DNA from 2 places in the Ureibacillus thermosphaericus genome. Region 2 is predicted to be linked to the other one. Evidence: a T-box and tRNA genes for the amino acid it is inferred to sense, from the RefSeq annotation. Region 2 holds a T-box; the other holds one or more tRNA genes.
What was found. A T-box is a leader RNA that pairs with one kind of tRNA and senses whether it is charged. The one in region 2 lies ahead of serS (serine--tRNA ligase), so its partner is inferred to be a tRNA-Ser.
Positions count from the first base shown of each region.

Region 1: it has a tRNA-Ser gene. The T-box ahead of serS (serine--tRNA ligase) is inferred to sense a tRNA for this amino acid. The anticodon was not compared.

Region 1 covers NZ_AP018335.1:2,856,314-2,860,922, reverse strand. Annotated here, with positions in the region: rRNA gene UtA1_RS13880 (23S ribosomal RNA) at 1-1,248, shown strand, start outside; tRNA gene UtA1_RS13875 (tRNA-Thr) at 1,372-1,447, shown strand; tRNA gene UtA1_RS13870 (tRNA-Lys) at 1,452-1,523, shown strand; tRNA gene UtA1_RS13865 (tRNA-Gly) at 1,589-1,663, shown strand; tRNA gene UtA1_RS13860 (tRNA-Leu) at 1,669-1,757, shown strand; tRNA gene UtA1_RS13855 (tRNA-Arg) at 1,774-1,850, shown strand; tRNA gene UtA1_RS13850 (tRNA-Pro) at 1,863-1,939, shown strand; tRNA gene UtA1_RS13845 (tRNA-Ala) at 1,951-2,026, shown strand; tRNA gene UtA1_RS13840 (tRNA-Met) at 2,051-2,124, shown strand; tRNA gene UtA1_RS13835 (tRNA-Ile) at 2,131-2,207, shown strand; tRNA gene UtA1_RS13830 (tRNA-Ser) at 2,237-2,329, shown strand; tRNA gene UtA1_RS13825 (tRNA-Met) at 2,350-2,426, shown strand; tRNA gene UtA1_RS13820 (tRNA-Asp) at 2,431-2,506, shown strand; tRNA gene UtA1_RS13815 (tRNA-Phe) at 2,514-2,586, shown strand; tRNA gene UtA1_RS13810 (tRNA-Gly) at 2,593-2,666, shown strand; tRNA gene UtA1_RS13805 (tRNA-Ile) at 2,669-2,745, shown strand; tRNA gene UtA1_RS13800 (tRNA-Asn) at 2,751-2,825, shown strand; tRNA gene UtA1_RS13795 (tRNA-Ser) at 2,829-2,921, shown strand; tRNA gene UtA1_RS13790 (tRNA-Glu) at 2,933-3,004, shown strand; rRNA gene rrf (5S ribosomal RNA) at 3,082-3,197, shown strand; tRNA gene UtA1_RS13780 (tRNA-Val) at 3,205-3,280, shown strand; tRNA gene UtA1_RS13775 (tRNA-Thr) at 3,289-3,364, shown strand; tRNA gene UtA1_RS13770 (tRNA-Lys) at 3,369-3,440, shown strand; tRNA gene UtA1_RS13765 (tRNA-Leu) at 3,454-3,538, shown strand; tRNA gene UtA1_RS13760 (tRNA-Gly) at 3,551-3,625, shown strand; tRNA gene UtA1_RS13755 (tRNA-Leu) at 3,631-3,719, shown strand; tRNA gene UtA1_RS13750 (tRNA-Arg) at 3,736-3,812, shown strand; tRNA gene UtA1_RS13745 (tRNA-Pro) at 3,825-3,901, shown strand; tRNA gene UtA1_RS13740 (tRNA-Ala) at 3,913-3,988, shown strand; tRNA gene UtA1_RS13735 (tRNA-Met) at 4,013-4,086, shown strand; tRNA gene UtA1_RS13730 (tRNA-Ile) at 4,093-4,169, shown strand; tRNA gene UtA1_RS13725 (tRNA-Ser) at 4,199-4,291, shown strand; tRNA gene UtA1_RS13720 (tRNA-Met) at 4,312-4,388, shown strand; tRNA gene UtA1_RS13715 (tRNA-Asp) at 4,393-4,468, shown strand; tRNA gene UtA1_RS13710 (tRNA-Phe) at 4,476-4,548, shown strand; tRNA gene UtA1_RS13705 (tRNA-Gly) at 4,555-4,609, shown strand, end outside.
Region 2 covers NZ_AP018335.1:565,105-569,713, forward strand. Annotated here, with positions in the region: gene serS (serine--tRNA ligase) at 1-1,100, opposite strand, end outside; T-box leader at 1,155-1,369, opposite strand; gene pdxS (pyridoxal 5'-phosphate synthase lyase subunit PdxS) at 1,451-2,308, opposite strand; gene pdxR (MocR-like pyridoxine biosynthesis transcription factor PdxR) at 2,413-3,831, shown strand; gene UtA1_RS02705 (helix-turn-helix domain-containing protein) at 3,908-4,363, opposite strand.

The DNA.
Region 1 (4,609 bases), 1.2 Mb from region 2:
ATCCTAAGGTGAGCGAGAGAACTCTCGTTAAGGAACTCGGCAAAATGACCCCGTAACTTCGGGAGAAGGGGTGCTCATTGGGGTGCAAGCCCTGATGAGCCGCAGTGAATAGGCCCAGGCGACTGTTTAGCAAAAACACAGGTCTCTGCAAAACCGTAAGGTGAAGTATAGGGGCTGACGCCTGCCCGGTGCTGGAAGGTTAAGAGGAGGAGTTAGCGCAAGCGAAGCTCCGAATTGAAGCCCCAGTAAACGGCGGCCGTAACTATAACGGTCCTAAGGTAGCGAAATTCCTTGTCGGGTAAGTTCCGACCCGCACGAAAGGCGTAACGATCTGGGCACTGTCTCAACGAGAGACTCGGTGAAATTATAGTACCTGTGAAGATGCAGGTTACCCGCGACAGGACGGAAAGACCCCGTGGAGCTTTACTGTAACCTGATATTGAATTTCGGTGCAACTTGTACAGGATAGGTAGGAGCCGTAGAAGGGGGAGCGCCAGCTTCCCTGGAGGCGCCCTTGGGATACTACCCTGGTTGTACTGAAATTCTAACCCGCAAGCCTAATCGGCTTGGGAGACAGTGTCAGGTGGACAGTTTGACTGGGGCGGTCGCCTCCTAAAAGGTAACGGAGGCGCCCAAAGGTTCCCTCAGAATGGTTGGAAATCATTCGCAGAGTGTAAAGGCATAAGGGAGCTTGACTGCGAGACCTACAAGTCGAGCAGGGTCGAAAGACGGGCTTAGTGATCCGGTGGTTCCGCATGGAAGGGCCATCGCTCAACGGATAAAAGCTACCCCGGGGATAACAGGCTTATCTCCCCCAAGAGTCCACATCGACGGGGAGGTTTGGCACCTCGATGTCGGCTCATCGCATCCTGGGGCTGTAGTCGGTCCCAAGGGTTGGGCTGTTCGCCCATTAAAGCGGTACGCGAGCTGGGTTCAGAACGTCGTGAGACAGTTCGGTCCCTATCCGTCGTGGGCGTAGGAAATTTGAGAGGAGCTGTCCTTAGTACGAGAGGACCGGGATGGACACACCGCTGGTGTACCAGTTGTCTTGCCAAAGGCACCGCTGGGTAGCTATGTGTGGACGGGATAAGTGCTGAAAGCATCTAAGCATGAAGCCCCCCTCAAGATGAGATTTCCCATTGCATAAGCAAGTAAGATCCCTCAAAGACGATGAGGTAGATAGGTCCGAGGTGGAAGCACGGTGACGTGTGGAGCTGACGGATACTAATCGATCGAGGACTTAACCAATCATTTCAATGTCGTTATCCAGTTTTGAAAGAATAATTTAATTCGGAGGATTAGAGAGAAGATATCCCATTAAATTAGGAAATCACCAGTTCATTCTATTGTCCTCCATCGCTAAAAATATATGCCGGTGTAGCTCAATTGGCAGAGCAACTGACTTGTAATCAGTAGGTTGAGGGTTCGATTCCTTTCGCCGGCACCATCATGAGCCATTAGCTCAGTGGTAGAGCATCTGACTTTTAATCAGAGGGTCGAAGGTTCGAGTCCTTCATGGCTCATCCCGTTCACTTTAATATATTAACAATGATAAAATAATTAAAGATTAAGTATTCCACTTAATTTTGCGGAAGTAGTTCAGTGGTAGAACACCACCTTGCCAAGGTGGGGGTCGCGGGTTCGAACCCCGTCTTCCGCTCCAATAATGCCGGGGTGGCGGAATTGGCAGACGCACAGGACTTAAAATCCTGCGGTAGGTGACTACCGTACCGGTTCGACTCCGGTCCTCGGCACCATGTAAAATAGAAGTTAGCGCCAGTAGCTCAATTGGATAGAGCGTCTGACTACGGATCAGAAGGTTGTGGGTTCGACTCCTGCCTGGCGCGCCAAAAAAAGTGAACCGGGAAGTAGCTCAGCTTGGTAGAGCACTTGGTTTGGGACCAAGGGGTCGCAGGTTCGAATCCTGTCTTCCCGACCAGCAGGAACTACGGGGCATTAGCTCAGCTGGGAGAGCGCCTGCCTTGCACGCAGGAGGTCAGCGGTTCGATCCCGCTATGCTCCACCAAATTATAAATGAATAACAATTGACGGCGGTGTAGCTCAGCTGGCTAGAGCGTACGGTTCATACCCGTGAGGTCGGGGGTTCGATCCCCTCCACCGCCATCTTAAGGACCTTTAGCTCAGTTGGTTAGAGCAGACGGCTCATAACCGTCCGGTCGCAGGTTCGAGTCCTGCAAGGTCCACCAAAGGTTGAAAAGATAGATAAGAAACAAATGGAGGAATACCCAAGTCTGGCTGAAGGGATCGGTCTTGAAAACCGACAGGCGGGTCAAACCGCGCGGGGGTTCGAATCCCTCTTCCTCCACCATAACATAAAATAATTATTATCGCGGGGTAGAGCATTCTGGTAGCTCGTCGGGCTCATAACCCGGAGGTCGCAGGTTCAAATCCTGCCCCCGCAACCAAAGTGGTCCCGTGGTGTAGCGGTTAACATGCCTGCCTGTCACGCAGGAGATCGCGGGTTCGAGTCCCGTCGGGACCGCCATAAATACGGGTCGGTAGCTCAGTTGGTAGAGCATTTGACTGAAGATCAAAGTGTCGGCGGTTCGATTCCGTCCCGACCCACTTGATGCGGGTGTAGTTTAATGGTAAAACCTCAGCCTTCCAAGCTGATGTCGTGGGTTCGATTCCCATCACCCGCTCCAATGGGCCTATAGCTCAGCTGGTTAGAGCGCACGCCTGATAAGCGTGAGGTCGATGGTTCAAGTCCATTTAGGCCCACCATATATTCCGAAGTAGCTCAGTGGTAGAGCAATCGGCTGTTAACCGATTGGTCGTAGGTTCGAATCCTACCTTCGGAGCCATAAGGAGAAGTACTCAAGAGGCTGAAGAGGCGCCCCTGCTAAGGGTGTAGGTCGGGGTAACCCGGCGCGAGGGTTCAAATCCCTCCTTCTCCGCCATACATAGCCGTGGCCCCTTGGTCAAGTGGTTAAGACACCGCCCTTTCACGGCGGTAACACGGGTTCGAATCCCGTAGGGGTCATAAAAATAATAAAAAAAATAAAAAAATCTCTTGAAAAAGAGATTGAATATGATAAAATAATTCTTGTCCTTAATAAGTCTAGTGACGATGGCAAAGAGGATACACCCGTTCCCATACCGAACACGGAAGTTAAGCTCTTTAGCGCCGATGGTAGTAAGGGGCTTCCCCTTGTGAGAGTAGGACGTTGCTAGGCTTGATATGGAGGATTAGCTCAGCTGGGAGAGCACCTGCCTTACAAGCAGGGGGTCGGCGGTTCGATCCCGTCATCCTCCACCATGATATATGCCGGCGTAGCTCAATTGGCAGAGCAACTGACTTGTAATCAGTAGGTTGAGGGTTCGATTCCTTTCGCCGGCACCATCATGAGCCATTAGCTCAGTGGTAGAGCATCTGACTTTTAATCAGAGGGTCGAAGGTTCGAGTCCTTCATGGCTCATCAATAAACATTTGCGGGTGTGGCGGAATTGGCAGACGCACTAGACTTAGGATCTAGCGCCTTACGGCGTGGGGGTTCGACTCCCTTCACCCGCACCATTTAGAAAAATTGCGGAAGTAGTTCAGTGGTAGAACACCACCTTGCCAAGGTGGGGGTCGCGGGTTCGAACCCCGTCTTCCGCTCCAATAATGCCGGGGTGGCGGAATTGGCAGACGCACAGGACTTAAAATCCTGCGGTAGGTGACTACCGTACCGGTTCGACTCCGGTCCTCGGCACCATGTAAAATAGAAGTTAGCGCCAGTAGCTCAATTGGATAGAGCGTCTGACTACGGATCAGAAGGTTGTGGGTTCGACTCCTGCCTGGCGCGCCAAAAAAAGTGAACCGGGAAGTAGCTCAGCTTGGTAGAGCACTTGGTTTGGGACCAAGGGGTCGCAGGTTCGAATCCTGTCTTCCCGACCAGCAGGAACTACGGGGCATTAGCTCAGCTGGGAGAGCGCCTGCCTTGCACGCAGGAGGTCAGCGGTTCGATCCCGCTATGCTCCACCAAATTATAAATGAATAACAATTGACGGCGGTGTAGCTCAGCTGGCTAGAGCGTACGGTTCATACCCGTGAGGTCGGGGGTTCGATCCCCTCCACCGCCATCTTAAGGACCTTTAGCTCAGTTGGTTAGAGCAGACGGCTCATAACCGTCCGGTCGCAGGTTCGAGTCCTGCAAGGTCCACCAAAGGTTGAAAAGATAGATAAGAAACAAATGGAGGAATACCCAAGTCTGGCTGAAGGGATCGGTCTTGAAAACCGACAGGCGGGTCAAACCGCGCGGGGGTTCGAATCCCTCTTCCTCCACCATAATATAAAATAATTATTATCGCGGGGTAGAGCAGTCTGGTAGCTCGTCGGGCTCATAACCCGGAGGTCGCAGGTTCAAATCCTGCCCCCGCAACCAAAGTGGTCCCGTGGTGTAGCGGTTAACATGCCTGCCTGTCACGCAGGAGATCGCGGGTTCGAGTCCCGTCGGGACCGCCATAAATACGGGTCGGTAGCTCAGTTGGTAGAGCATTTGACTGAAGATCAAAGTGTCGGCGGTTCGATTCCGTCCCGACCCACTTGATGCGGGTGTAGTTTAATGGTAAAACCTCAGCCTTCCAAGCTGATGTCGTGGGTTCG
Region 2 (4,609 bases):
CGGATATTTGCACGTCTCGCTTGGAAATCTTCAAAGTTTGAGCAAGATGAAATTTCACGATATTTATTTTGTGATGGCATCCATACTTCTAAATCGTATTTTTTAGCAGCAGTGAAGCCTAAATCAGCAGTACACATTTTCACACGTTGATAAGGCAAGTTTAATAATTGAAGTACTTTTTCTGCATGGCTTGTTAATAACTCTAATTGTTCATAAGATTCTTCCGGTTTAACAAAGCGGACAAGCTCTACTTTATTGAATTGATGTTGGCGGATTAATCCGCGTGTATCTCGACCCGCAGATCCTGCTTCTGAACGGAAACATGCACTATAGGCAGCAAACGCTTTAGGCAACATATCAACGCTTAATATTTCATCCCGATAGAAATTCGTTACTGGCACTTCAGCAGTCGGAATCATGAAATAGTCAGTATCGACAAGTTTAAATACATCCTCTTCAAATTTTGGTAATTGTCCAGTTCCTAATAAACTGTCTCGATTGACAATGACTGGAGGGAGCATTTCCTCATACCCATGCTCTTCCACATGCAAATCCATCATAAAATTCATCAGTGCTCGCTCAAGTCTTGCACCTAAGCCGCGGTAAAATACAAAACGGCTTCCCGTTACTTTTGCAGCTCTTTCAAAATCGATGATGCCTAAATCTGTAGCTAAATCCCAGTGTGGTTTAACTTCAAACTGGAACTCCGGCACTTCTCCCCAAGTATATTCCACAACATTATCATCTTCGCTCTCACCAATTGGAACAGATTCATGAGGAATATTTGGCAAACGCATCATCATATCTTTGAACTTTTCCTCAATTTCCTGAAGCTCTGCATCCAACTGTTTAATTTCTTCTCCCACTTGACGCATGCGAACGATCAATTCATCAGCATTTTCTTTATTGCGTTTCATCACAGCAATCTGCTCTGATACTTTATTGCGCTCTGCTTTTAATTCTTCCGCTTTTGCAATTAATTCACGGCGTTTTGAATCAAGAGTTTCAAATTCATCAATATTTCCTAAATCTTCGTTGCGTGTTAACAGGATTTTTTTTACTTCTTCAAAGTTGTCACGGACACGTTTAATATCTAGCATGTTTATTCCTCCAAACTTATTATGAAATTTTCCATATAAAAAGCTCTCAATCCCAAAAGGGACGAGAGCTACCCGCGTTGCCACCCTAGTTGATTAAACAAAATGTTTAATCCTCTTATTTCATAACGGCTTTTCAACCGACCCAATCCTACTAAACATTTCAGCTGGGCAACTCATGGACGGATTCACAAGGGTTTTTATCAGCTTCCACCAACCGCTGACTCTCTAAAAAAAACTGACTTGTTACTACTTCCAATCATCGCATTATCGCTAATCGATTTTAACCATAGCGTACTATATCCCATTCAATTTTGCAAGAAAAGACTTTATTATCTTTCTTTTAACAAATTTTATCTAACTTGCAAAAGTTCTTCTTTCGAAAGGGTCGCAATATCAATGCCTTTCATAGGATTACCTAAATCCTTTGAAAGTTCAGCTATAAGTGGGTAATCATTATAATTTTTTGTCGCTTCAACAATAGCTCTTGCAAACTTTTCCGGATTTTCCGATTTGAATATACCGGAACCGACAAACACGCCGTCTGCACCTAATTCCATCATTAAAGCGGCATCTGCCGGTGTTGCCACTCCACCTGCTGCATAATTTAATACCGGTAATCGGCCTAATTCTTTAATTTTTAGCAACAACTCATAAGGGGCACCTAATTTTTTTGCTTCAACCATTAATTCATCATTACTCATGTTGACAACTTGACGAATTTGGGCATTTACTTTGCGAATATGGCGTACAGCCTCCACAATATTTCCTGTGCCAGCTTCACCCTTCGTACGCAACATGACTGCCCCTTCTCCAATTCTCCTCGCTGCTTCTCCTAAATCGCGACACCCACAAACAAAAGGTACGTTAAACTCCTTTTTTAACAAATGGAATTCATCATCCGCTGGTGTTAATACTTCACTTTCATCAATCATATCTACACCTATTGATTCTAAAATACGTGCCTCCACAATATGGCCAATTCTTACTTTTGCCATCACCGGAATGGATATGGCATTCTTTACTTCCTCAATAATGCGAAGATCAGCCATCCTAGCTACTCCGCCTTCTTTTCGTATATCTGATGGAACTTTTTCTAATGCCATTACCGCAACAGCACCTGCCGCTTCTGCAATTTTTGCTTGCTCAGCATTCACAACATCCATGATTACGCCGCCTCTGGGGATGTTAATTTCTTTAAAATTTTCCATATTATTACCTCCTATTATTTGTTGATTTTTAGTATAATGATTTTTGACAATATAAAAAGTTCCAAAATTATAAAAAGTTATATGGTCAGTTGGAGGTATATACGATGGACATGCTGATCTTCCAATTGGAAAAAGAAAATGCTAAACCTTTGTATGAACAACTCTACAGCGGCATAAAAAATGCAATTATTCAAAAACAAATTGAAGTAGGAACGAAATTGCCATCTAAGCGAAAATTAGCGGGGTTTTTAAATATTAGTCAAACTACCATTGAAATTGCATATTCTCAATTATTAGCGGAAGGATATATTACATCTATTCCCCGTGTAGGTTATTTTGTTGAAGAAATTGATGAACTGCCTTACGTAGAAAAAAAACAAACGACAATCGAAATTCCCCAAAAAGAACAAAAACAATATCGATATGATTTTCATCCTGGTAAAGTTGATGAAGAATCCTTCCCTTTTGTTGTATGGAGAAAGTATGTAAAAGATATATTTGATATTACTTCAAAAGAGTTATTACAAATGGGTGAACCCCAAGGAGAAGTAGAGTTACGAAAGGAAATTGCCAATTATTTATTTCAATCGAGAGGTATCCATTGCAAACCTGAGCAAATCGTTATTAGCTCTGGAACTGAGCTTTTATTACCGATGATTTTGCGCTTATTTGAAGATGATTTCATATTAGCCCTTGAAAACCCTGGTTACTCAGCAATACCGAGAATTCATTTAAATAATAATGCCATTCCTATTTCTGTGGATGAGGAAGGTTTAGTAGTTGATGAACTTGAACAAACAAATGCTAATATCGTCTATATTACTCCATCACATCAATTCCCGACAGGGGCAGTGCTGTCAGCTACAAGAAGAACTCAACTGCTGAAATGGGCAAGCAAAGCACCTAATCGATATATTATTGAAGATGATTATGATAGTGAGTTTCGCTACATTGGCAAACCCATTCCAGCCCTACATGGTTTAGATCAAAATGATAAAGTGATTTATATGAGCACATTTACAAAATCATTGATGCCATCACTTAGGGTTGCTTATATGGTATTGCCTCATCATTTATTAATGAAATATAAAGAAATATTTAGTTATTACTCAGCAACGGTCCCACGTTTCGTTCAACACATATTAGCCAATTTTATGAAAGATGGTCATTTCTCTAAACATTTAAATCGCATGAGGAAAATTTATCGAAAAAAACATGATAAATTAAAACATACGCTAACTACTTTTTATCCTGATATAAAAATAACAGGAGACCAAGCTGGAATGCATGTGCTAATCTCGATTCCTAGCGGCAAAAATGTTGACCAACTGAAGCAAATTGCAAATCATCATGGCATCAACATTACTCCTGTAACCAATTATTTGTTAAAGCCCATTGAATATGAACATCCTACCTTCTTGCTTGGATTCGGAGGTATTCCTTTAAATCAAATAGAGGAAAGTATCCACCAATTGATGGAATGTTGGAACGTACAAAAAAATAAAAAACTCGCTAAACTATAGATGTCTTAGCGAGTTTTTTATATTAGTATATTATACATATATTTCCCATAAATATTTCCCAAGCAATATTTTTTCTTTAATCTGCAAATTTCTTTTTTAATTGTTCTGAACCAGTTCCACCAATAATCATTAATACCAATGGTAAGAAATTTGAAATCACTTTAGGTAAACCATCAAGAATTGTTATATTCGTATAAAAAAATAAATTGGAACCTAGAATGATGATTTTAATGAGTATTAATAATACCCCTAGTAAAAATAAACTGTCAAAAAACGATTTTAATTTGGGGTGAGCTAATTTTTTACTATCTTGAATTACTTTTTCCTTCAAATCATCGTCACTCCTTAACATTTCATCTATTGTAATACCAAATAAATCGCTTAGTGCAATAATTACTTCAATACTTGGATAGTTCTTTCCAGTTTCCCATTTTGATACTGATTGACGACTGACATGAAGTTTATCTGCAAGATCTGCTTGTGTCCAACCTCGTTTTTCCCTTTCATTTTTTAATCGTTCACTAAATGTCATCGACGGCAACTCCTTTCTTATGTTCAGTATCGATTAAAAGTAGTATGAAGTAAAGAGAGCTATGGGCGCATGAAGATGCAACGGATAGTTGCCATCGCCAAACGCCAATTATATACCATTTTGTATAAAATTTACATTTAATTTCCAAAAGTATTAGAATATATATCAAAGAAAAAAAGCTAAGAATCCACATCTAGTGGTTCCTAGCTTTCTTGAAATAAATTCTATTAGCGAAAAGTTTTAATT